Regions from separate parts of the Ensifer sp. ENS06 genome, predicted to be linked through region 4. Evidence: predicted binding sites of a transcription regulator. Region 4 holds the regulator's gene; each other region holds the start of a gene.
The links. Region 4 encodes LexA, which represses DNA repair genes until DNA is damaged. Its sites were predicted from a motif close to TGTTCNNNNTGTGTTCNG; they were not measured.
Positions count from the first base shown of each region.

Region 1: a site for LexA is predicted at 1,519-1,536, ahead of IB279_RS29930 (DUF763 domain-containing protein). Genes of this name have one in related genera too.
Region 2: a site for LexA is predicted at 2,132-2,149, ahead of IB279_RS01900 (DNA recombination protein RmuC). Genes of this name have one in related genera too.
Region 3: a site for LexA is predicted at 3,840-3,857, ahead of IB279_RS32685 (ImuA family protein). Genes of this name have one in related genera too.

Region 1 covers NZ_JACVBC010000013.1:96,276-101,874, forward strand. The annotation lists gene IB279_RS29925 (hypothetical protein) at 1-102, shown strand, start outside; gene IB279_RS29930 (DUF763 domain-containing protein) at 185-1,477, opposite strand; gene IB279_RS29935 (sorbosone dehydrogenase family protein) at 1,641-2,975, shown strand; gene IB279_RS29940 (hypothetical protein) at 2,999-3,889, opposite strand; gene IB279_RS29945 (phosphotransferase family protein) at 4,108-4,932, opposite strand; gene IB279_RS29950 (MFS transporter) at 5,413-5,599, opposite strand, start outside.
Region 2 covers NZ_JACVBC010000001.1:371,554-377,152, reverse strand. The annotation lists gene truA (tRNA pseudouridine(38-40) synthase TruA) at 1-408, opposite strand, end outside; gene fmt (methionyl-tRNA formyltransferase) at 408-1,343, opposite strand; gene def (peptide deformylase) at 1,506-2,030, opposite strand; gene IB279_RS01900 (DNA recombination protein RmuC) at 2,182-3,375, shown strand; gene IB279_RS01895 (ribokinase) at 3,428-4,327, shown strand; gene IB279_RS01890 (methyl-accepting chemotaxis protein) at 4,686-5,599, shown strand, end outside.
Region 3 covers NZ_JACVBC010000017.1:35,571-41,169, reverse strand. The annotation lists gene IB279_RS32710 (antibiotic biosynthesis monooxygenase) at 386-682, shown strand; gene IB279_RS32705 (hypothetical protein) at 761-952, opposite strand; gene IB279_RS32700 (hypothetical protein) at 983-1,261, opposite strand; gene IB279_RS37740 (hypothetical protein) at 1,353-1,475, opposite strand; gene dinB (DNA polymerase IV) at 1,894-2,976, opposite strand; gene IB279_RS32690 (SOS response-associated peptidase) at 3,003-3,674, opposite strand; gene IB279_RS32685 (ImuA family protein) at 3,908-4,669, shown strand; gene IB279_RS32680 (DNA polymerase Y family protein) at 4,584-5,599, shown strand, end outside.
Region 4 covers NZ_JACVBC010000001.1:1,783,190-1,788,788, reverse strand. The annotation lists gene adhP (alcohol dehydrogenase AdhP) at 1-613, opposite strand, end outside; tRNA gene IB279_RS08885 (tRNA-Ala) at 991-1,066, shown strand; gene IB279_RS08880 (hypothetical protein) at 1,220-1,822, opposite strand; gene IB279_RS08875 (hypothetical protein) at 1,940-2,572, opposite strand; gene IB279_RS08870 (hypothetical protein) at 2,896-3,192, shown strand; gene lexA (transcriptional repressor LexA) at 3,429-4,151, shown strand; gene IB279_RS08860 (hypothetical protein) at 4,240-4,581, opposite strand; tRNA gene IB279_RS08855 (tRNA-Cys) at 4,782-4,855, opposite strand; gene IB279_RS08850 (thermonuclease family protein) at 5,008-5,599, opposite strand, start outside.

The DNA of each region.
Region 1 (5,599 bases), on a different contig from region 4:
CTTGACGACTTTATAGCGCGGTTCGACGGCAAGGACCTGAGCCAGGATTTGTTGTTCGGCTATGACGCTTATCTATTGGAGGTGGGAGAGAAGATCGGCTAAGGCATCCTTCCCCAAGGAATATCTCGCTCCCGCCCCTCGACTGAAGCTCATCTCGCTGAACCAGCGCCGGCCACTCGATTTTCTAGCGTGCCTGACGGTGAGCGTTCGACGGCGTCGGTTCCAGCGACTTCTGCTCGGCCGATCCGCCAGTCTCCTCCCATCCAAACACACTGCGACCGCCCCATTCGGGCGAGTGGCGAAACTCTCCGGCAACAATTTCCTTGAGGTCCGGGCCGGTGGCGTATCTTTCGAGCTGCCGTGCCTGGTCGTCAAGACGCTTCAGCGCCTCCAGTTCCTCGCCAAGTCCGAGCCGCGCTTTCGTCACGGCCGATCGCATGACCGCGATCGTGTGGTCGTACACCTTGAGGGGCACGGGAAACGGATGGCGGTCCTTGCCACCGTGCGCAAGCGAAAACCGGGCCGGATCGGCGAAACGGCAAGGCGCGCCATGAACGACTTCAGCCACCATCGCGAGCGCGTTGACCGTGCGGGCACCGACGCCCGGAACCATCAAAAGCTGCTCGAAATCTTCCGGCCCGCGATCGGCAGCCGCAGAAAGTGTCGCATGCAGCCGTCGCATGTTGACGTTTTCCTCCCGTACGTCGTGATGTGCCGGCATCACGAGATGTGGGAGCAACGGCTGATCGGCCTCCTTCGGTTTAACCTTTGGATCCAGAGCGACGACTTCCCGGACAATTCGGTCAGGCCCAAGCGATGCCAAAAGCTCAAGCTGCCCGTGGCGTGATGCGGCAGCCCGTCTGTCTGCGAGATTGACGATTTCCCCCTGACCTTTTCCCTCGATCGCCGCATGGGGAGAGTCGACGAAGCTGGAAACGCCCTCCGACAACCAATGATAGCGCCGGGCCTGGCGTTTATCGCCGTTCATGCCTTGCTGTACCACCACCCATTTGCCATCGTCAGCGACGATGAAACCGTGCAGGTAGAGGTCGAAGCCGTCCTGGACCGCGGCACTATCGACCTTTGCAACAAGCCGGCTGGTGGCCGCAAGGCCGGCACCATCGATGCCGACGCGGTTGCCGATGGCGATCAGTTCGTCTGGCGTCTGCCGCGAATGTCGTCCGCGACCGCCGCAGACGCTTATCCCGAGATCCCGCGAACGAGGAGCGAGACCGCGCTTGAGAGCGCCGATGACGCTGGTGGTGATGCCGGATGAGTGCCAATCCATGCCCATGACGCAGCCGAAGGACTGGAACCAGAAAGGATGGGCCAGACGGCGCAGAAACTCGTCACGGCCGTATTCGATGACGATGGCTTCGGCGATGATCGTCCCGAGCTTCGTCATGCGATCGCCGAGCCACGGGGGAACCCTGCCGCCATGAAGAGGGAGATCTGCACTTCCAGCTCGCTGAACCATTCGTGTCTTATAGGCCGCTTACAGGCATTGTGACAGGGGAAAGTTCTTCAAACGTTCCTACCGCCGGGAACAAGTCGCAACCCTTGCTGTTTTGTGGTTGGAATGTTGCGAGGCGCCGTTGCGTCTCACGATGAGATGGGCCAATCCCTGCGGAGGCCTTCCAATGCAAAACCGTTTCCCGTGTGCGGCAGTCGTCATCCTCCTAACCGCAGCTTTACTGGCGGGTTGCGCCAACGTCTCAGCCAGGCAGACAGCGAGCAACACCGGCAAGGTTGGATACGGTTCGGATCCGGTTCTGCCAAAACCACGCCCAACCGTGATCCCGACGGTCAACATCGCCGATGCGACCGGGTGGCGGGGCGGAGAACATCCACTCGCTGCCAAAGGATTGAAGGTCAACGCCTTTGCGACGAATTTTGACCATCCGCGCTGGCTGCGCGTCCTTCCCAACGGTGACGTTCTGGTGGCCGAAAGCAATGCTCCGGCCAAACACGACGAGGGCTTCAGCCTGAAGAAGGTCTTCATGAGCGCGGCCATGAAGCGCGCTGGCGCCGCCACACCAAGCGCAAACAGGATCACGCTGCTTCGCGACACCGATGGCGACGGGGTGGCCGACGTGCGGACCACGTTCGCCGAAGGTCTCAACTCGCCGTTCGGCATGACGCTGTCGCGGGGCAAGCTCTATGTCGCCAACACCGACGCTCTCGTCGCCTTCCCCTATTCGAACGGACAGACCCGGATCACGGCGCCGCCGCAAAAGATCGCGGATCTACCGGCCGGCGATCTCAATCACCATTGGACCAAGGATGTGATCGCAAGCCCGGACGGCCGCAAGCTCTACGTTACGGTCGGCTCCAACAGCAATGTTGCCGAAAACGGCATGGCCGTCGAACGGCACCGTGCAGCCGTGCTCGAGATCGACAAGGCAAGCGGCCACATGCGCCCCTTCGCCTCGGGCCTGCGCAATCCCAACGGGCTCTCCTGGAACCCTCAGAATGGAAAGCTGTGGGTCGCGGTCAACGAACGCGACGAACTCGGTGACGATCTCGTCCCGGACTACATGACATCCGTGCGCGATGGCGCCTTCTATGGCTGGCCCTACAGCTACTTCGGCCAGAACGTCGACACCCGCGTCAGGCCGCAGCGTCCTGACCTCGTCGCAAGGGCCATCAAGCCCGACTACGCGCTGGGCGCCCACACGGCATCATTGGGACTGGTGTTCTCGAGGGGCTCGTCGCTCGGCCCCACCTATTCGAACGGCGCATTCGTTGGACAGCATGGCTCCTGGAACCGAAGCGTACCCAGCGGCTACAAGGTCATCTTCGTCCCGTTTTTGAATGGCAAGCCCAGCGGCCGGCCAAAAGATGTCCTCACCGGGTTCGTCGGCAAAGGCGGCAGCGCCATGGGGCGCCCGGCCGGCGTGGCAATCGATAAGACGGGTAGTTTGCTGGTTGCCGACGATGTCGGCAATGTCGTGTGGCGTGTCAGCAGAGAATGACCTTTTGCCTGTTTCAAAAGCGATCAATGTGCATTTGGTCGTCCCGCGTCGGCAATCGCCCGATGAGAACGGGATGCCGCGCGCCGGCGCTCTTGAGTTCGGGCCTGTTTCCTGGAAACCCGCAATTCCTCCAGATCTGGAAGCCACCAGCCGCTGCAATGATCGGGACCGGTGCGTGCCGGCCATACAGAGATCAATTCCGGTAGTGTTGCGGGCCGCCAGGAGGCCCAGACAAACTCCATCAGGCTATTGTTCATGAATGGATACGAGCAGGAGAAAGTTCGAGGGACAATCTCCTGTGAAATCCCGATGAATATTATGACGCCGTAGGTTTCAGTGGAGACGGCACGCCCGAGCCGCGGTGGAAAAACCGCAGGAACAGGATATCGCCGTCTTCTCCGTTCGACGCTGCGACTTCTCGCTTCCAGTTCCTCGGCGGACCCCCGCGACGCAAGTCGGCGTTGCTTTCGTGCATCCGGTTCATTGCGGCGGGCGGCCGCTTCGATCACAGGCCACCGTTTCCGCAATTCCTCGTAGGAGCGGAACGGAACATGCCACGTCCTGGAATTGTCATCCCAACGCGCCCACGGCACCTGTCGCAATTCCTCAACGATGGTGCGGGAGAAAGGTGTCCGCAGGCAAAGGTCATCGCCTGCCTCCAGATACGGACTGCCGATGGGATCGAAGTCGTAAGCGTCCCTGCCCTTTGATTCACCGAACGGATCTCGTTCCGACAATTGGCCGTCCATCCATCTGGTAAACCGGCGGTCGGCAGTCTTGCCCGGAATAAACCAATTGCGCCTATCATCGCTCCATATGGCCCGGGGAAAAGCCCGTCGAAACTCTCCCAGCATGGTTCGGTCGTAGGGAAACGAAATATACGCACCGGGGCGATTTGATGGCTCACCCGACATTGCTTCGCGAACCCCTCCTCGTTCCGACACATTCTCCCGTCTCACTCAACGAATAGGCTTGGCCCGCTGTTCCCCGATTGCGCAAAAAAACGAGAGCCGAACGGCTTTTTTCGATGCTGTAAACCGAGGCGCGAAGTCCACATCGCGCCCAATGGCGGACATCGAACCGCGTTCGGATGAGGTGGGCCGAAGCAAATCCCGGTGAGAGGATGAGCGGACTACGCCGCAAAGGCGTGCACGCCCGCGCGGACTGTCTCCGGGTGGCAGTTTTCGACGCCGTACAGAATGTCGAGAAGCGGAAAGGTCATTCGATAAAAACCCATACGATCCCTTGCCGCCGTGGCTGGTGAAAAGTGCGCGAGCACCAGGTCGACGAACGGGTCACCAAGCCCTGCCGCGAGGCTCGCAAAATCGTAAGCTGGGTCGCCGGGGCCGCAGCCGGAGAAATCGATGACGCCTGAAAGTCTGCCGCGGTCGACGAGAATGTTTCCGGTCCCAAAATCCCCGTGAATAAGGCACTGCGGAAGCGCGTCGCAGGTCGCTAAAAAGTCGGAAAAGCGCTTCCGCAGACCGGTGACGACATCAGGCGAAAGCAGAGGAAAGGCCACTGCTTCGCATTGCGCCAAAAGGCCATTCCACTCGGATAAAGACGCCTCGGCAGGCTCGGCCTCCACGCTGTCGATGGGGAGCGAATGCAGAGCCTTTTGAAAGGCGGCAAGATCCGCGGCCAAAACCCTCTGTGCGCCTATCCTCAGGCCGGTCAGGTCCGAAAGCGGTTCGCCCAAGATCTTGGCGTGCAGCGAGACGAATTGGCCGTCGATGCGGCGCACCTCAAGATCAGGTACCGGCACCGGGAGAAGCGGCCGCACCGCGCGAAGCGCCGCGGCTTCGCGCACCAGGTCGCGTTGAGCGCCGCAATGACGCGCCAATCGAAGGATCCTGCCGTCAAGCTCGTAGGCCACCGAGTTCTGCCCCGAGCCGATCAGGACAGCCGGAGGCTCGGATGGCAAGCCAAGTTCCGCAACGATCCTCTGAAGGGGCATCGCATCGGTACCGCCACGAGTGGCGTCGACTTCCCTCTCAACGGAGGCGGTCGCGATTGGCTCTAGGGATAGATCCTTCACTGCGTTCGTCCTTTGCAATCCCACCCGGCAGGCCCTGGCCGCACGTCTGAATTCTGTAGCCGCTATTCTTCGCGATGACGGCCGGAGACCGACACCGAGACGAAGTCCGTGGCCGACGGGCTGGCTGAAATACTACGCCCGCTAAAGGGGGGTGTTGGGCTCGTGCTCCTGGCACCTGCGCAACCGCCCCCTCACAAAGTATCGAGGCCCATTCTTCGGCCGGCTTCGATTGGGGCCATGCGTGACGGCAAGCGAAACGCTCAAGGGATGGAACGGCATTCGTTCCCTCACCCTCGACTATATCTCATTGGTTGTATCGTTAGCAATTTATCGCAAGCAATGCGAACGCATGGCAGCTATATCCAATTGCGAAACGGACGAAAAAACTGCACCGCCAGTTCAAAGCCCTTCCGCGGCCGTTCTTGATTTGAGACCGATGGTCACGATCGCCACAAGCGCGGCCACCGCGTTGGCGCCTCCGCTGATCGCAATGGCCGGGAAGTAACTGTGGCTGGCGTCGTAGATAAAGCCGGCGAGGCTCGGGCCGATCAGCGTGCCGATTGCGACGCTCGTGTAAAGAAGCCCG
Region 2 (5,599 bases), 1.4 Mb from region 4:
CTTCGGCACCCACCAGGCGCGCCGGGCTTCAAGCGCCAGCGGCGCGGGCCGCGAGATAATGCGGTAGAGGTAGTGGCGGCGCAGCGCCGAGAAGCGCGCGTCGAATTCCTCGGACACTTCCTCGGCCTCGAGGATCGCCACCCGCTCGCCCGCAAGCCCCAGATGGGCATTTAGCGCGTTGCGCAGCGTGTAGGGCTTCCACGGACGCGTGAGATCCGCATGCATGACCTGGCCACTGGCGTGCACACCGGAATCGGTGCGGCCGGCGCCGCGGATCGACACGGTCTCGCCGGTCAGCGACAGGATCGCCTTTTCGATCGCCCCTTGCACGGACTCTCCGTTGTCCTGCCGCTGCCAGCCGACATAGTCCGAGCCGTCATATTCGACGGTCAGCTTGAACCGCGGCATCAGCCGACCCTCGTGCCGGGCGCAACCGGCGTTCCGCGCAGGAAGTCGGCCGCACCCAACGCCTTGCCGCCGGCGCGCTGCAGGCGGGTGAGCCGAACGGCGCCCTCGGCGCAGGCAATCGTCAGATTATCGTCGAGCACCGTGCCGGCCTCGGCCTCGCCGGAAGCGGGCTCCGAGTTCAGAACCTTGATGCGCTCCGGCCTGCCGGCGATCTCAAGTTCGAACCAGGCGCCCGGAAATGGCGACAGGCCGCGGATATGGTCGTGGACCTCGCGGGCGGGACGGGCGAAATCGATGCGGGTTTCCGTTTTGCTGATCTTCTGGGCGTAGACGACGCCGTCCTCGGCCTGGACCGTCAGCGGCAGATCGTCGGCCTCGAGTTTTGCCATCGCTTCCCGCATCAGACTGGCGCCGACCTGCATCAGGCGATCGTGCAATTCGCCCCCGGTCATCGTCTCGCCGATCAGAACCGTCTTGGTGAGGGCGACCGGGCCGGTATCGAGCCCCTTTTCCATCTTCATCACCATCATGCCGGTCTCGTGGTCGCCGGCCATGATCGCGCGCTGGATGGGCGCTGCACCGCGCCAGCGCGGCAGCCGCGAGGCGTGGCCGTTGTAGCAGCCGAGCTTGGTGCCGGTGAGGATGGCCTCGGGCAGAAGCAGGCCATAGGCGACGACGACGGCGACGTCGGCGTCGAAATCACGGAAGGTCTGGCGGTCCGCCTCGTCCTTGAAGTTGACCGGCGTTAGCACCGGAATACCCAGCAGTTCGGCCGCCTGGTGCACCGGCGATTTCTGCAGATCGAGCCCGCGGCGGCCACCCGGCCGCGGTGGCTGGGTGTAGACGGCGACGATCTGATGACCGGCCTCGGCAAGTGCCGCCAGTGTCGGCACCGAAAATTCCGGTGTGCCCATGAAGATGATGCGAAGCGACAAGGCGGTAACTCCGTCCTTTCAGATCACTTCATGCGGGGAAACGGCGAAATGATCTCATTCTCTAAAACAGGACAATTCCAGGAAAGCCGTTTCACGCTCTTCCTGGAATGTTCAATGGGTTCCCGCCTTCAAAATTTCGCGTGATCTTCCGCGATCGAAGGCTCAGATCGCCTTTGCGCCGCGCGTCTTGGCAGCCTTGGTGAACTTGCGGATCACCATGTCGCGCTTGAGCTTGGAGATGTGGTCGATGAACAACACGCCGTTCAGGTGGTCGATCTCGTGCTGCAGGCAGGTGGCGAGCAGGCCTTCGGCCTCGATCGTCTGCTGCTTGCCGTCGCGGTCGAGGTGCTTGACGGTGATGACGGCGGGGCGCTCGACCTCGGCGTAGTAGTCCGGGATCGACAGGCAGCCTTCCTCGTAGACCGAATAGGTGTCGGACGAAGCGACGATCTCGGGGTTGATGAAGACAAGCGGCGTCTTCTCGTCGCCCTCTTTCGAAACGTCGAGCACCAGCATGCGCCTGGCGACACCGATCTGGATCGCGGCAAGGCCGATGCCGGGGGCATCGTACATGGTTTCGAGCATGTCATCGGCCAGACGGCGGACGTCCGCGTCGACGGTTTCGATCGGCGTTGAAACCTGGCGAAGCACAGGATCGGGAAGGATGATAAGCGGCTTGATGGTCATGATGCTCCCATAGCCGATCTTTCCATCGACGCGCAAGGAAATTGCCTTGCCACCTGCGGCACCCGCTCGTCCCTCGTCGGGCGTTAACCGCCGCGCACATATGTTCTTGTTTTGATCTACACTTCGCGAGAGAATCTGTTAGGTTTGGCGCATGGAACCCGCGCCCCTTCCCTTCGCCCAACCGTTGTTTTTCATCGGCACCCTGCCGATTACCCTGGGCCATCTGGCGATTGCCGCCGGCCTTGTGCTGGCTGTTGCCGGCCTGATGGCGCTCTCGCGCCGGCGCAATCCCCGCGACGACGAGCGGCAGGAACAGATGGCAATGCTGCTGGCAGCACAGACGGAGATGCAAGGGCGGGTCGCGGCCATGGCCGAGGTGTTCGGCGCCCGGCAGGCGGAGCTCAACCAGACACTCAGCCAGCGCATCGACGGCATGACCCATCGCATCGGCGCCTCGATCAGCGAGCAGACCAAGGCGACACACGAGAACCTGCGCCGGCTGCAGGAGCGCCTCGCCGTCATCGACACGGCCCAGAACAACATCCAGTCGCTCGCCAAGGACATGGCCGGACTTCAGGCGATTCTATCGAACAAGCAGACGCGCGGCGCCTTCGGCCAGTCGCGCATGGAAGCGATTATCGCCGACGGGCTGCCGATGGGTGCCTTCGAATTCCAGGCGACGCTGTCGAACGGGGTGCGGCCCGACTGCACCATCCGCATGCCAAACGGCCAGCCGCCGCTGGTCATCGACGCCAAATTTCCGCTCGAAGCCTGGAACGCGATGCGGGATGCTCCGACTCCGGAGCGGCGCCAGCAGATCGCCCAACTCTTTCGCCGCGACATGGAAACGCATGTGCGCGACATCGCCGGCAAGTATCTGATCCCGGGCGAGACGCAGGACACCGCCTTCCTCTTCGTACCCTCGGAATCGATTTTTGCGGAGATCCACGAGCATTTCGAAGCGATCGTGCAGAAGGCGCACCGCCAGCGGATCGTCATCGTCTCGCCCTCCCTGCTGCTGCTGTCGATCCAGGTGATCCAGGCGATCCTCAAGGATGCGCGCATGCGCGAGCAGGCGCACCTGATCCAGGGCGAAGTCGCGCGGCTGATGGAGGATCTCGGCCGTCTCGACGAGCGCGTGCGCAAGCTGCAGGGCCATTTCGCCATGAGCCAGAAGGATGTCGAGGACATCCTCGTTTCCTCCAGCAAGCTCACCCGCCGCGGGGCCAAGATCGAGGCCCTAGAGCTGCAAGCGGAAGGCGGCACACGGGACGCGGACGAACCACGTGCCGCGGTTGACAATCGCGTCGGGCAATTGCGCCTGCGGGTGGTTGACGAGGACTGAGGCTGTCGGGCACTCTCCGGCCCAATTCGCAAAGCCGACAGGATAGTTTCACATGATTACTGTTTTTGGGTCCATCAACATGGATCTGATCGCCACCACCGCGCGCCTTCCGAAGCCCGGCGAAACCGTCGCCGGCACCAGCTTCTCGACCGCCGCCGGCGGCAAGGGCGCAAACCAGGCGCTGGCCGCACGGCGTGCCGGCGCGACGGTGCAGATGGCAGGCGCGGTAGGAAAGGACAGCTTTGCCGACGGCGCGCTCGAACTGCTGAAGGGTGCGGGCGCCGACCTGTCGTTGACCAAGACGGTCAGCGAGCCGACCGGCACCGCCCATATCCTCGTCGGCGGTGACGGCGAAAATGTCATCGTCGTCGTCGCCAGCGCCAATGCGACGGTCGATGAAGCCGATGCGGTGAAGGCCGTCGACGGCATGAAGCCCGGCGACACCTTGATGCTGCAGCTCGAAATTCCGGCCGCTTCGGTCGAGAAGGCGCTCACCGCCGCCAAACAGAAGGGCGTGCGTTCGGTCATCAACATCGCGCCGCTGACACCGGACGCAGCCCGCCTCGGCCGCCTCGCCGATATCGTCATTGCCAACGAAACCGAATTCGAGCTGCTGGCCGGCAAGAGCGGTATCGGGAGCACTGAGCGCGAAGAAGCGATGAAGGCGCTGCACGCGGAGACCGGCCAGACGGTCATCGTCACGCTTGGCGCCGAAGGCGTGGTGGCCGTGCATGAGGGCGAGATCCAGCGCGCCAAGGGCCTGAAGATCGAGCCGGTCGATACCGTCGGCGCCGGCGACACCTTCTGCGGTTATCTCGCAGCCAGCCTCGATGCCGGCATCGCCTTCCCCGACGCTCTGCGCCGCGCAGCAGTCGCCGGCTCTCTCGCCTGCCTGAAGAGCGGCGCCCAGCCCTCGATCCCGCTCGCTGCGGACGTGGCGTCGCGTCTCTAAATCCTGCGCGAAAAAGCACGCACTTGAGACGGGCGAAGTCGCCCGTCTCATTTTTCCCAGGCCCTGGCCCGCATAGATTTCACCCTCCCGACGGCCGCTTGCGCAATCCGGACAGCCGATGTCGCGGACATAAAACTTTGCGTGCAATTTTATGCAAGCGATGCGTAAAACAGCGTCCGTGTTGGCCCTATCTTAAGAATCTCCAGTCTATTCAGGACCGTGAGAAAACCGGCCGAAGCGCCTGGTCGTCTCCAACATGCCGGTCGGCATCTGACGCTCCATGATGGAGTTCACCCCCATTGCGAAATGCGTCCACCGCAGGTGAAAACCTGCGAACCTCCCAGCACGTGAGGATTTCATGTTCAAGTTCCAAGCCAAATCGCTGGCGACCAAACTGATCGCGGTGACAGGCGGCACGATCGCACTTGTCCTGCTTGCCTCGAATTTCGTTCTCATATCCCAGACCCAGGACCGCGTCGAAACGCTGGTCCTCGAACAGGCTGGCGGCGAAGCCCGCGCGATTGCCTCCGACATTGCCGGCGACATCGGCGAGCTTGCAAGTGCTGCCCGCTCGATGGCGGGCATCCTCGGCCGCGCACATGCCGAAAAGTCGCTGGAGCGCACCGGGGTGATCAACATCCTCAGGGCAAACCTCGAGCAGAACCCGTTCGCCTTCGGCAGCTGGTTCGCGGAAGAACCCAAGGCTTTCGACGGTCGCCAGGAAGACCTCGTCAACAACAAGGAACTGGGCGGCAACGACAAGGGCATCTTCACGCCCTACTGGTCGAAGAGCCGCACCAACGAAATCCAGTACTCTACTTTCGGCGCTGACTATGCGGCCGAGTGGTACAAACTCGCGGCAAAAAGCGGCAAGGGTGCCATCACCCAGCCCTACACCGCGCAGGACACCGACGTTCCGACCGCGATGAGCTCGATCGCCTACCCGGTCATGTCCGGCGGCAAGCTTCTCGGCGTCACCGGCGTCGACATTTCGCTCGCCTCGCTCGGCGATGGCCTCTCGAAGCTGAAGCCCTTCGACACCGGCCGCGTCTACCTGCTGTCGCAGACCGGCAAATGGCTGGTCGCGCCGATCCCGGACCTTCTGCTCAAGGAGTATGACGGAGAAGGCAACGAGGTCGTCAAGAACGCGCTCGCCTCCGGCAAGCCGGGCATCATCTCCAACCTCTCCTATGACGGCAACGAGCCCTTCGACCGTCTCGTCTATCCGTTCACTCTCTCGGGCGTGAACACCAGCTGGGTCGTGCTCGTCGA
Region 3 (5,599 bases), on a different contig from region 4:
ACGGCTGTGTCGTCGCCAAGGACAGAAACGCAGCGGTCGCGGCCTCGCCAGCAACACGGCGTTCGTTGTTGCTGAACCAGTTGCCGACGACCTTGCCGCACTGGAAGAAGAGAACCGCAGACTGCTGGCATATCGCCTTCGGCAAGAAAATACACAGCTACGAGCTATGCTTGAGCGGTTTGGAGCAACTAGCTGGCGCGCCGAGGCGGCGTCCGCACTCACTCAGAAGCTTTCCGATCCCGGACTAGTTTCCTCGAACTTTGGCCATATATCTCCGATTGGCGAGCCCGTTCTTGAGGCTTTCTCGGTCGGGTGCAGGCTCTAGCCAAAAGCGCAATTTGGACGGCAGATTATCAGAGGCAGAACAAGGCTCAGGGAGGCGCTCATGACCGCATTCAATGTCGTCCGCTTCAAGGTCAAGCCGGGGATGGCTGAGGCTTTTCTCGGCGCTCACCGGGACATAGCTCAAAGCTGGTCGGGTCTGCGTCATGCCAACATCATCGAGGCTGGCGAGGGACGATACTGCATTATCGCGGAATGGGAGAGCATGGAAGCATTGGCGGCGAGCCGGCCGCAGATGGTCGCCACGCTTGACAGCTTTCGTGAGACGCTCGAGGACCTCGGAGGAGGGCTCGGCGTAACCGACCCAATTGCAGGCCTGGTCGTCCTATCAGTGAAATAAACCGGAAGCGGGTTTGCCGTGGCGATGCGTCGTTGGGCTCAACATTAGCCGGCGATGCCACAAGACGTGTCTCGTCGTTTAATTGCGCTTTGCCGTTCGGGCACGTTCGCGCAGCATTTTCAGGTGCCTCCGCCGGATGTCATCGATGGAAATGTCACCCGCAATCCAGAGTCTGAGCAGAGCCTGGAACTCGGCGGTGTGGTCAATTGCAATGCCCCTTGCTTGCCACTTGGCAATCATACGATCGGCGATTTCTTTGCGGGTGGCCACGTCCTTTCCCCTTCCTGGTCTGTCCACTCATTATGGCGCGGGGCGCCCCTGCGACGTCAGTAGCAAGGATTGGTCTGGGCGCTCGCTCGCCGTCGAGGACTGCCGATAAGTGTTCGTCAGCCTTTCCGCAATTTGCATTGCTTGCTGCGCGGTCAATCTGAACTGCAGCGCCGACACGTTTTCGAGATCCGGATCGGCGCTGAATTCGATCCTCAGGAAAAGCTCGCCCGTCTCGTCGATTGCAGTGTTCCAGCAGACGACCGTTGATGCCCTTATGTTGCCGTGACCGTCCGTATTCCAGTCGATCATATTCGAACCTTTCCTCTTCGGGAAACAAGGACGCAGAGTTGGTCATCGTATCGATGAGCCGAACTCATCCGTTCACGGCGATTGCGTCGCTCTAGAGCGCACTTCCCATGACCTGGACTACAACGGCAACGACGGTGGCCGCCACAGTGAGCGCGGCGCCAAGACGTGCAACCTTCATCCGGCGATGCCGCGCGCCGCTCCAGTCATAACTCATCGCTTAACCTTGCGCTTGTGGTTGAGAGGTGCCTGGCTTTATGGGCAAAACCGCAACCCGTGGGCGGGGTTACGGTTCTGAGTTGCCGCTGTACGCTACAATTTGATTGGCGACTGAACAAAGTCTGCAAGGTTATGGTTAATTAAGAGTTTACTGAATAAGGTTCCCTGCAAAGGCCGCCCGTTCGGTGATCACGATTTCCATGATTTATACGAGTGAATGGAGTGAGCCTTGGTGGGTGCGGCTCGCGCTGCTGCATTCTCAATGGGCTGCACGGACGTGCCGTCATTTGCAACTCGGTCTGTCACGGCGAGGGGAAGCTGGCCGCATGACCCATCCCACTTTTGGTAGCCGGCGCATAGTTGATCCGCCAACCCTCATTCGGTCGTTCGGTGTCCTGGCAGACGAGCAAGCTGTTTTAGAGCGCGAAGGCAAGCTGTGGCTTGCTTTCGATCGTTGCTTCATCGAGTGACGACAGTGTCATGCCCAGCAACCGAATGCCTTTTGGGGCAGGGAAGAGTGGAGACAACAGCATCGTCATGACCGCGGCAAGCTCTGCGGCACTTGCGATCGGTGCCGCTGTTGTCTTGCTCCTAGTGATCTGAGTGAAATCCGCCCATTTCACCTTGAGCGTCGCGGTCTTGGCGCGAATGCCGTTCGCTTCGCAGTAGCGCCAGACCTTTTCGATCAGCGGTTCGAGGCCAGCCCTGGCGGTCTCGAAATCATGGACGTCTACGGAGAACGTGTCTTCCGCGCCGATGGACTTGCGCACCCGGTCGGCCTTCACTTGACGTTCGTCGACGCCGCGGGCGATCCAGTAGAAGTAAGGTCCCGATTTTCCGAAGTGTTGCTGCAAGAAGGCGATATCGTGATCCTTCAGATCGGCGCCCGTTTCAATCCCGAGCTTGTGCATGCGCTCGGCGGTTGCCGGACCGACGCCATGGAATTTCTTGACGGGCAGCGCCTCGACGAAGGCCGGACCGTTCTTTGGCGTGATGACGAAGAGGCCATCCGGTTTTCTCTGGTCGGACGCCATCTTGGCGAGGAACTTGTTATAGGAAACGCCGGCCGAAGCGGTCAGGCCTGTCCTTGCCTTGATCTTGGCGCGGATCTCCTCGGCGATCTCCGTCGCAAGTTCCATTCCCTTGAGGTTCTCGGTGACATCAAGATAGGCCTCGTCGAGCGAGAGCGGTTCGATGAGCGGCGTGTATTCGGCAAAGATCGCGTGGATCTGCTGTGAGACTGCGCGGTAAGCATCGAAGCGCGGCGTCACAAAAATCAGCTCCGGGCATTTCCGCTTGGCGGTGACCGACGGCATGGCCGAATGGACGCCGTATTTGCGCGCCTCGTAGCTTGCGGCAGCCACGACGCCGCGCGCCTCGCCAAAGCCAACGGCAATCGGAAGCCCGCGAAGTACGGGATTGTCCCGCTGCTCCACCGAGGCGTAGAAGGCATCCATGTCGACATGGATGATCTTTCGCGTGCGCTCAGAGCGTTCCATCACCGATCACGCGACCCAACGACTGGTCATAGCAGCAGGTCTTCTTCGGGCAGGGCGGCAGGAGGCTCGACGACAACAAGCATGTTGCCCGGAAGCGGCCGCTGCAGGTGCTTCACCTCGTCCCAGGATCCGGTGAGCCACAGATCGACCTCGTCAGGTGTGGTCAGGATCACCGGCATGGCCTTTTGATGGATTGGCGAGACGATCTCGTTCGGGGATGTGGTGAGGAAGCCGAAGAGCTCGTATTCGCGCTCACCATCGCGCACGCGCCTGACACCCTTCCATGGCGTCCAGAAGCCGGCGAAGAACATCAGCGGCCGCTCCTTAGTTCCGGCAAACCAGGCATTGGGGATTTTACCGCCGGGAACCTTGGCCGCCGGATCCGGCTCGGCGAAGGAGTTGAAGGGGACGACGCAGCGACTGGTCGCCCCGAGCCAGCGTCTCCAGTGCGGAGAGGCGACGTTTCGGATGTTGGTGACGCCGGGATCGTAGTTCTTCACGAAAGCGGGCGGCGAGGGCATGCCCCAGGTGACACGCGCGATCTCTCGCTCTCCGTCTTCGCCGACGCGGACTACGGGCGCCTGATAGCCGGGATAGACGTCATAGGATGGCTGGTTCCAGCCTGCCTTGTCGCGGAATGCCTTGGTGAATGCGATCACGGCATCACGTGTCGTCGTGATGTTGTAGAGATTGCACAAAGTTCAGTCTCCCTTTCTCACCTAGCTTCATATCAACGACTGCTCGCTTCTGTCCCCGTTCCCCGGCATTCGATCTGTTCATTGCACCAAGCAGCGTGTCCGTGCTGGCGTCTCGATCGCAATCAACAGTCTCTTTTCTGAACTTCGTTGACTCGCAACTCAAATAGGAACAAATAGAGAACATATCAACAGGAAGCGCTAATGCATAGCCCTAAGGAGTTGTTCCTTCCAAAATGCCCCGTCCAGTCGACAATACCGTCGTCTCAGAACTTCGCGAGCGCATCCAGCGCCTTGAAGGCGCAAGCGGCCGTGGACGACAGGTGCTGCCGTTTGGTGTCACCGAGATTGATCGGCGATTGCCGGGTGGGGGGCTTGTACTCGGCTCGTTGCATGAGGTCGCCGGCGGCGGCAACGGTGCGATCGACGGCGCGGCGGCGGCTCTCTTTTGCGCGGGCATTGCCGCCCGCTCGAAAGGCAAGGTGCTCTGGTGTGTGACGCGGCCCGATCTCTTCGCGCCGGCGCTGGCTCAAGTCGGTCTTTCGCCGAGCCGCGTCATCTATGTGGAGGCCGGCGACGAAAAGGCGCTTCTTTCCTGCATGGAAGAGGGGCTTCGCCACGGCGGCCTCGGTGCCGTCGTCGGCGAGCTCGCGCGCCTTTCGATGACCGCCTCGCGCCGCTTGCAGCTTGCAGCCGAGAGTTCCGGCACGTTGGGCATTGCGATCCGCCGCTGGCGACGACAGGCCGAAGCCTCGGATTTCGGGCAGCCGACGGCATCGGTCACGCGCTGGCGCGTGTCCGTCCTGCCATCCGTCCCCTTGCCGGTTCCAGGCGTCGGCCGCGCGCGCTGGCTCGTCGAACTCATCCGCTGCCGTGCCGGCGAAAGTGCAGATTTCGAAGTGGAGGCCCCAGATGCCAAGGGTCGTATCGCTCTTCCTTCCGAGCTGGCCCACGGATCGCCTGAGGCGCAAGCTCGGCGACGCAGCTCCGCCGGCTGAAACGCCTCTCGTCCTCGTCGGTCGCGAACAGCGAAGGCGTGTGGTGCTCTCGGTAAATGCCGCGGCGATTGCCGCAGGCCTGAGACCCCGCATGGCCGCCACGAAAGCCCAGGCGCTCGTCTCAGGTCTTGTCGTCATGGACGCCGATCCGGCCGCCGATCAAGAAGCGCTCGAACGCCTGGCGCTCTGGGCGCTGCAGCGCTATGCGCCGATCGTAGCCGCCGATCCGCCCGATGGCCTGGTGATCGATACGACCGGTGCCGATCACCTGCATGGCGGCGAGGACCTGATGCTGTCAGGCATGGTCAACCGGTTCTTCGGATCCGGCATCGAGGCGCGGGCTGCGGTTGCCGATACCTGGGGGGCGGCCCATGCCGGCGCCCGGTTTCTCGCTCATCCGACGCTGGTTGTCGCTCCGGGGGCGCAGCAGGAAACCATCCGTGACCTGCCCGTCGCAGCGCTTCGCCTCGATCCTGCAATCGTCCATGGCCTTCGCGTGCTGGGCTTCAACACGATCGGTGAGGTGGCCGGCGTGCCGCGGGGGCCGCTTGCCCTTCGATTTGGACCCGAACTTGGCCGTCGCATCGACCAGGCCATGGGAGAGGTTGCCGAGCCGATCGATCCGGTCCGCACGCCTGAGCTTATCGAAGTTCGCCGTTCCTTCGGTGAACCGATTGCGGCCGCCGAGACGATTGCGCGCTATGCCGCGAAGCTTGTGGGCGCGCTCTGTCTGGTACTGGAAGAAAGAGGCCTCGGCGCGCGGCGCGTCGACCTTCTCTTCCATCGCGTTGATAACACCTACCAGGCGATCCGCGCAGGCACCGCGACGCCCGTTCGCGACGCCAAGCGCCTGATCCGGCTCATCACTGATAGGATCGAGACGATCGATCCGGGCTTCGGGATCGAAATCATGTCGCTGACGGCAACCCA
Region 4 (5,599 bases):
GCTTGTCGTCGAAGATGTCCGCCGCGACGACATGCATGCCCATCGCCTTTGCGTACTGCACGGCCATGTGGCCAAGCCCCCCGATGCCGGAGATGGCAACCCATTCACCGGGACGGACTTCCGTTTCCTTCAACCCCTTGTAAACGGTGACCCCGGCACACAGAACCGGCGCGGCAGGACCGAACTCCAGCCCATTGGGCAGGCTGCCGACGAAATCAGGATCCGCCAGGCCATATTCGGCGAACGTCCCGTTGACCGAGTATCCCGTGTTCGACTGGGCCGCACACAGCGTCTCCCAACCGGTGCGGCAATGCGGACAGTAGCCGCAGGCGCTGTGAAGCCAGGGAACGCCGACCCTGTCGCCCTCTTTCACTCTTTTGACACCGGCGCCGACCGCCGAGACATAGCCGACACCCTCGTGCCCGGGAATGAATGGTGGGCTGGGCTTCACCGGCCAGTCGCCATTTGCAGCATGGAGATCGGTATGGCAAACGCCCGTTGCTTCGTATTTCACCAGGATCTGTCCCGGCTGCGGCGTGGGCACTGCCACTTCCTCGATCGTCAGGGGCGCGCCGAATTGCCGAACGACGGCTGCCTTCATCGCCTGAGCCATTTGCCAATCCTCCTCCAATCGCCGGGCCACGGAGAGGTTTCTTATGGGAACAGTGGGCCGGCAGGGGCCTATCTCACATACGAAAATCGTGTAATTGGCTCGAGCATCATGGCGCTCACAGCCAGTGCCCGGACGTCATTTCCTGCTTGGCGTATACCGCCAACATTTCAACGCAGTTCACGTAGCGCCATCGTCAGGTTGCAGCGTAAACCCGCCGGCAGAGTTCGACAATGGGTGGAGTGCAGAAGCGGTTCAGAGACCGACTGCCTTCGGCGCCCGGCCGGATCGAACAACGCATATCGTGCAACGGCGCTCGAGCGGGCGCGCTGGCGCGCGTATTGACAGGATCGGCGCCGGTCGTGTTGACTGAATGCTACGGGGCCGTAGCTCAGTTGGGAGAGCGCCGCAATCGCACTGCGGAGGTCGAGGGTTCGACTCCCTTCGGCTCCACCAAAACGATCAGAAGGTGCCCGGTTGCCGAGGTATCGGAACAGCGGCTGATTTGTCATCAGCAGATCGCCAGTTCGAGTCTTTCCGGGGACACCACCATGCTAAGCCACCGTTCGGCCTTCGCGAAACGCTGCCCGATCCCGTGGCCACCTGTTTTCAGAGGCTGAACGGATCCCGCGCCGATCGCTTCTCGCTCGGTGCACTGAACGGGTCGGCTTTCTTCTCCTTGGACTTGCGGCCCTCGTCGGCGATGATCTCGTCGACCGCCCTCTGGCACTTCATCAGCTCGTCGGCCGCCGGGCCGGTGCCGCGCAGGCTGAGATTTGCGATGACGCGATCTTCAAACGCGATGGCCAAGGCCCGCTTGCGCACGAAGCCCGTCAGGAACTCGGCGTCGGTGACGTTCACGAACAGAAACTTTTCGCTCGCATCACCGGCAGCGGTCGCCGAAGCGCTCCAGGGATCGGTCTTGTCGAAGCGGAAGGTCAGGTCGTACTCTTTGCCGACCTCGAGCGACCTCCAGTCGTCGCTGGCGAAGCTCATATAGAGCGGCGACTCGGAGCCCTTGGGATAGAACCCAAGGCGCAAGGTGACCCCGCCGTCGAATACCGACGAGATGAAGCAGGAGCCCTCCATCGAGGTGTCGGAAGCAACGGTCCAGCCGTCGACATCCTTCCACTTGATGATTTCGGACTCCTCAGCCGCGGCCGATCCCGCGGCGATCAGACAGCTTACCAATCCGACCAGCAATCTACGCATGCAAAACCCCCGTTTGCCCGCATTTTGATAGGTCCCCGCATCGCTGTCGAGGGTGCCTAGCCGATACCAGGCAATATTTTAGGAATATTCACCTCTCCGCGGCAAGCGGACTGCCCATCACATGGCGAAAGGATCTTTCGATGACTTGGTCTGGCCGCCGCCGGCAAAGGGATCGTTGTTCGGCGCATTGCCGCCGGCGCCCGCAAAGGGATCGTTCGCCGCTCCCTGACCGCCATTCGGGATCAAGGCGCTCACCGCCTCCTGGCACTTGAACATCTCGCTTACCGCCTTCATCGAATCACGCAGGCTGAGGCTCGCGACGACGCGCCCCTCGAAGGCCAGCGCCAAGGTGTTCTTGCGAACGAATTCGGTAAAGAAGTCGGTGTTGGAAAAGTTGACGACAAGGGCCTTGGCGCCGGTCAGATCAACACCGAACGCAACGGCCGGCCACTGACGACCACGGTCGAGCTGCAAGGCAACATCGTATTCCCGCTGCGGCTCGATGGATTTCCATTCGGCATTGCCGATCGAAAGAAACGCCAGGTTCGTCGATCCCCGCGGATAAAAGCCGATACGAAGGATAGCGCCGGCGTCATAGCTCGTCGCCGCGTAACACGAGCCTCCCAGGGAAGGATCGGATCCCACCGTCCAGGCGTTGATCCGTTTCCAGATATTCGAACGCCCTTCTTCGGCAGACGCCGCTCCAGCCGTGAGCAACAGGCCGAGCACCACCAACGACAATCTATGCATGCAACCACCCCACTTTCCACGCAAAGTTATCTTTTTTTAGAGGCCTGTCGAGACGGTGAAGGCCCTTCCCCGCAGGGATTTTTGCGCGCCCCAGGCCCGATGCGAAAGCTGGCAGCTCCGATGCATTCTCCGCGCCGGTCCATGAAGAACGGCCGAGACGAGGTTGAGATGGAGCGGCTGGCGCAAATCAGCCACAGCCTGCGGGCAAAGAGCTGTTGAACATGGCAGAGTGATCGCCATGCTTGCTGGACTTCGGAACGAAAGCGCGGTTCACATCGTTTACCAACCCGTAGTCCCACCCCTTCATCAAGTGGACGATCACCGTGCTTGCCGCCCTGCTTCTCGCTTCGATAGTCGCATCGCCCAATATGCCTGACGTCAAGCTCAGTGCCGCGACGGTGGATGAACTCCAGACCGATTTCGAACGGGCCGTGCCGTGCCATCAGATCGATGGACGCAATGTTTGGAAGGGCGCGCTCGCGTTCTACATCCAGTCCTTCGTTTATGACGGCGATACGCCCGTTGCGACCGATGCGGCCGACGCAGTGCTTCCGGAAGACAACAGCGCCGAGACGGTGAAGGAGTTCGAAGACGCCTGCTCGGCCTCGCAAGCGACTTAAGTCTCTCCGCGAAGAGAGCCGCGATTCGTTCGAATCACGCGCGCGACCGGCCTGCCCGGCGCTGTTTTGGGACGCAACCGTCGCCGAAAACCGCCCCGCTCCCGCAAAAGTGACCAATCGACCCCCACAGAAGCAGCCAGTTGCCTGAATTCACGGAATTTTAGGCACTTGCGGAACACATATGGAACAGATAGTGTCTGTTCTTGATTTGTTTCACGCCTCTGGAGCGACGTGCCATGCTGACCCGCAAGCAACAGGAATTGCTTCTGTTCATCCACGAACGCATGAAGGAGTCGGGCGTACCGCCGTCTTTCGATGAAATGAAGGATGCGCTCGACCTGGCGTCGAAGTCCGGCATTCACCGTTTGATCACGGCGCTCGAAGAACGCGGGTTCATTCGCCGGTTGCCGAACCGGGCGCGCGCGCTCGAAGTCATCAAGCTTCCGGAAGCCTACGCCGCCGGCCAGCAACAGCCGCGCAGAGGCTTCTCGCCGAGCGTGATCGAGGGCAGCCTCGGAAAGCCGCCGGCCGCCGCTCCTGCCACGCCGAAGCCGGCGCCGGTCGCCGAAAGCACGTCTGTTTCCGTCCCGGTGATGGGGCGCATCGCTGCCGGCGTGCCGATCTCGGCGATCCAGAACAACACCCATGACATTACCGTTCCGCTCGACATGATCGGCAGCGGCGAGCATTACGCCCTCGAAGTAAAGGGCGATTCGATGATCGAGGCCGGCATCTTCGATGGCGACACGGTGATCATCCGCAACGGCAACTCGGCCAATCCCGGCGACATCATCGTGGCGCTCGTGGACGACGAGGAAGCGACGCTGAAGCGCTTCCGTCGCAAGGGCGCGTCGATTGCGCTCGAAGCGGCCAACCCCGCCTACGAGACGCGCATTTTCGGACCAGATCGCGTGAAGATCCAGGGCAAGCTCGTCGGGCTGATCCGCCGCTACCATTGAATTCCAGGCAGAACGCCGAATCAAAAGAGCCTCGCCACTGAAAGTGGCGAGGCTCTTTCCATTTAAGGCGACCTGAAATCCAGATCGCTTATTCGTGGATCGTGTATTCGCCGAGTTCGCAGAGATCCTGCGTGTCCTCGGTCGTATCGAGGGCCGAGCCTTCCTCGAATTCGAATCGCATGTCGTATTTGCAGACGTCCCGCCCGTCGGCAATCGTGATCTCCATGCTCTCGCCGGGGTTCAGGACCTGCCGACCGAAAACATCGTCTTCCCATTCATTGACGCCGACCGGCGACGTATAGAAATTCGTCAGTACCGCGCCGGTGTTGTTCTTCAGCTGGAAAACCAGGTCGTCCGCGCGCGCCTCAATAGCGGTCGCAGCAAAACACGCCAACGCCGTCAGGATCAGTCTCTTTTTCATTGATGCCATTGCCTCCGTTCTTAATGTTGACGGACGCTACCGATGCGGTTGATCTCAGCGGAGTCATCGTTCCCCCTCTACCGAATTCACCGAAGCGATAAGATCCGACGGAGGCATAGGAGACGTGGCTTGCGCGGACGTGGGGTCGCGAATATTACCGCGCTGCCCTAAGGCAGAACGTCAAACCAAACTTCACGAGGTGAGATTTTTGGAGGCCTCGCCCGGAATTGAACCGGGGTACAAGGATTTGCAGTCCTCTGCGTCACCACTCCGCCACGAGGCCTCACAGCTCGGATAACCAAGCGTTGGCGCGGATTTAGAATGATTGCAGAAAAACCGCAAGAGGCATTTTCTGAAAAACGCGCCGTCGAATTGCAGGACGGATACTTTCCACAGAACGATCGACGATGTCCGCCGATCGTCTCCCAGGTGATCTCAGCACCAGGGCGTCGGGCGCCCTTCCCACGGCCGCACGAGCCCCTCGGAAACGAGTACACGTCCAAGAGATTGGTCACCGCGTGTGACCAGGCGCAGTTTCTCGCCGGCCTTGGCATCTGATCGCCCTCCCGCCGAGATCAGCCTGAAGTCGCCTGCATTCAGCAATTCGCGCAGGCGCTGCTTGGCGTAGAAGCCGCGCGAACGCTCCTTGTCGCAGCTTGCCTGGCGGATTCGCGGTGCATCGACATCGGCGACGCGGATCGTCTCGCCATGGAAGACGAAGGTCGCGCCATCGATCACGCAGTTGTCGTTGCGAATGCCGCAAAAATAGAACTGATCGGTACGGATGGATGCCGTCTTCACCTCTTCATTCGGCCGCACGAGAGGGGTTGGCGGCGTGACGCCGACATTCACCGACGGCACCGGGGCGGCCAGGACAACCTTCGTCGCTGGGTTGGGCTTCGGATTTGGTTTGTGCCTATCCGCCAGCTGCGCAACGCGCTCCTGCGCTTCAGGAACCGCGCGCTGAGGCTTCGGCTTCGTTTCCGATCGCGATGCAAAGGCCATGACATCCGAAACCACCGGCCAG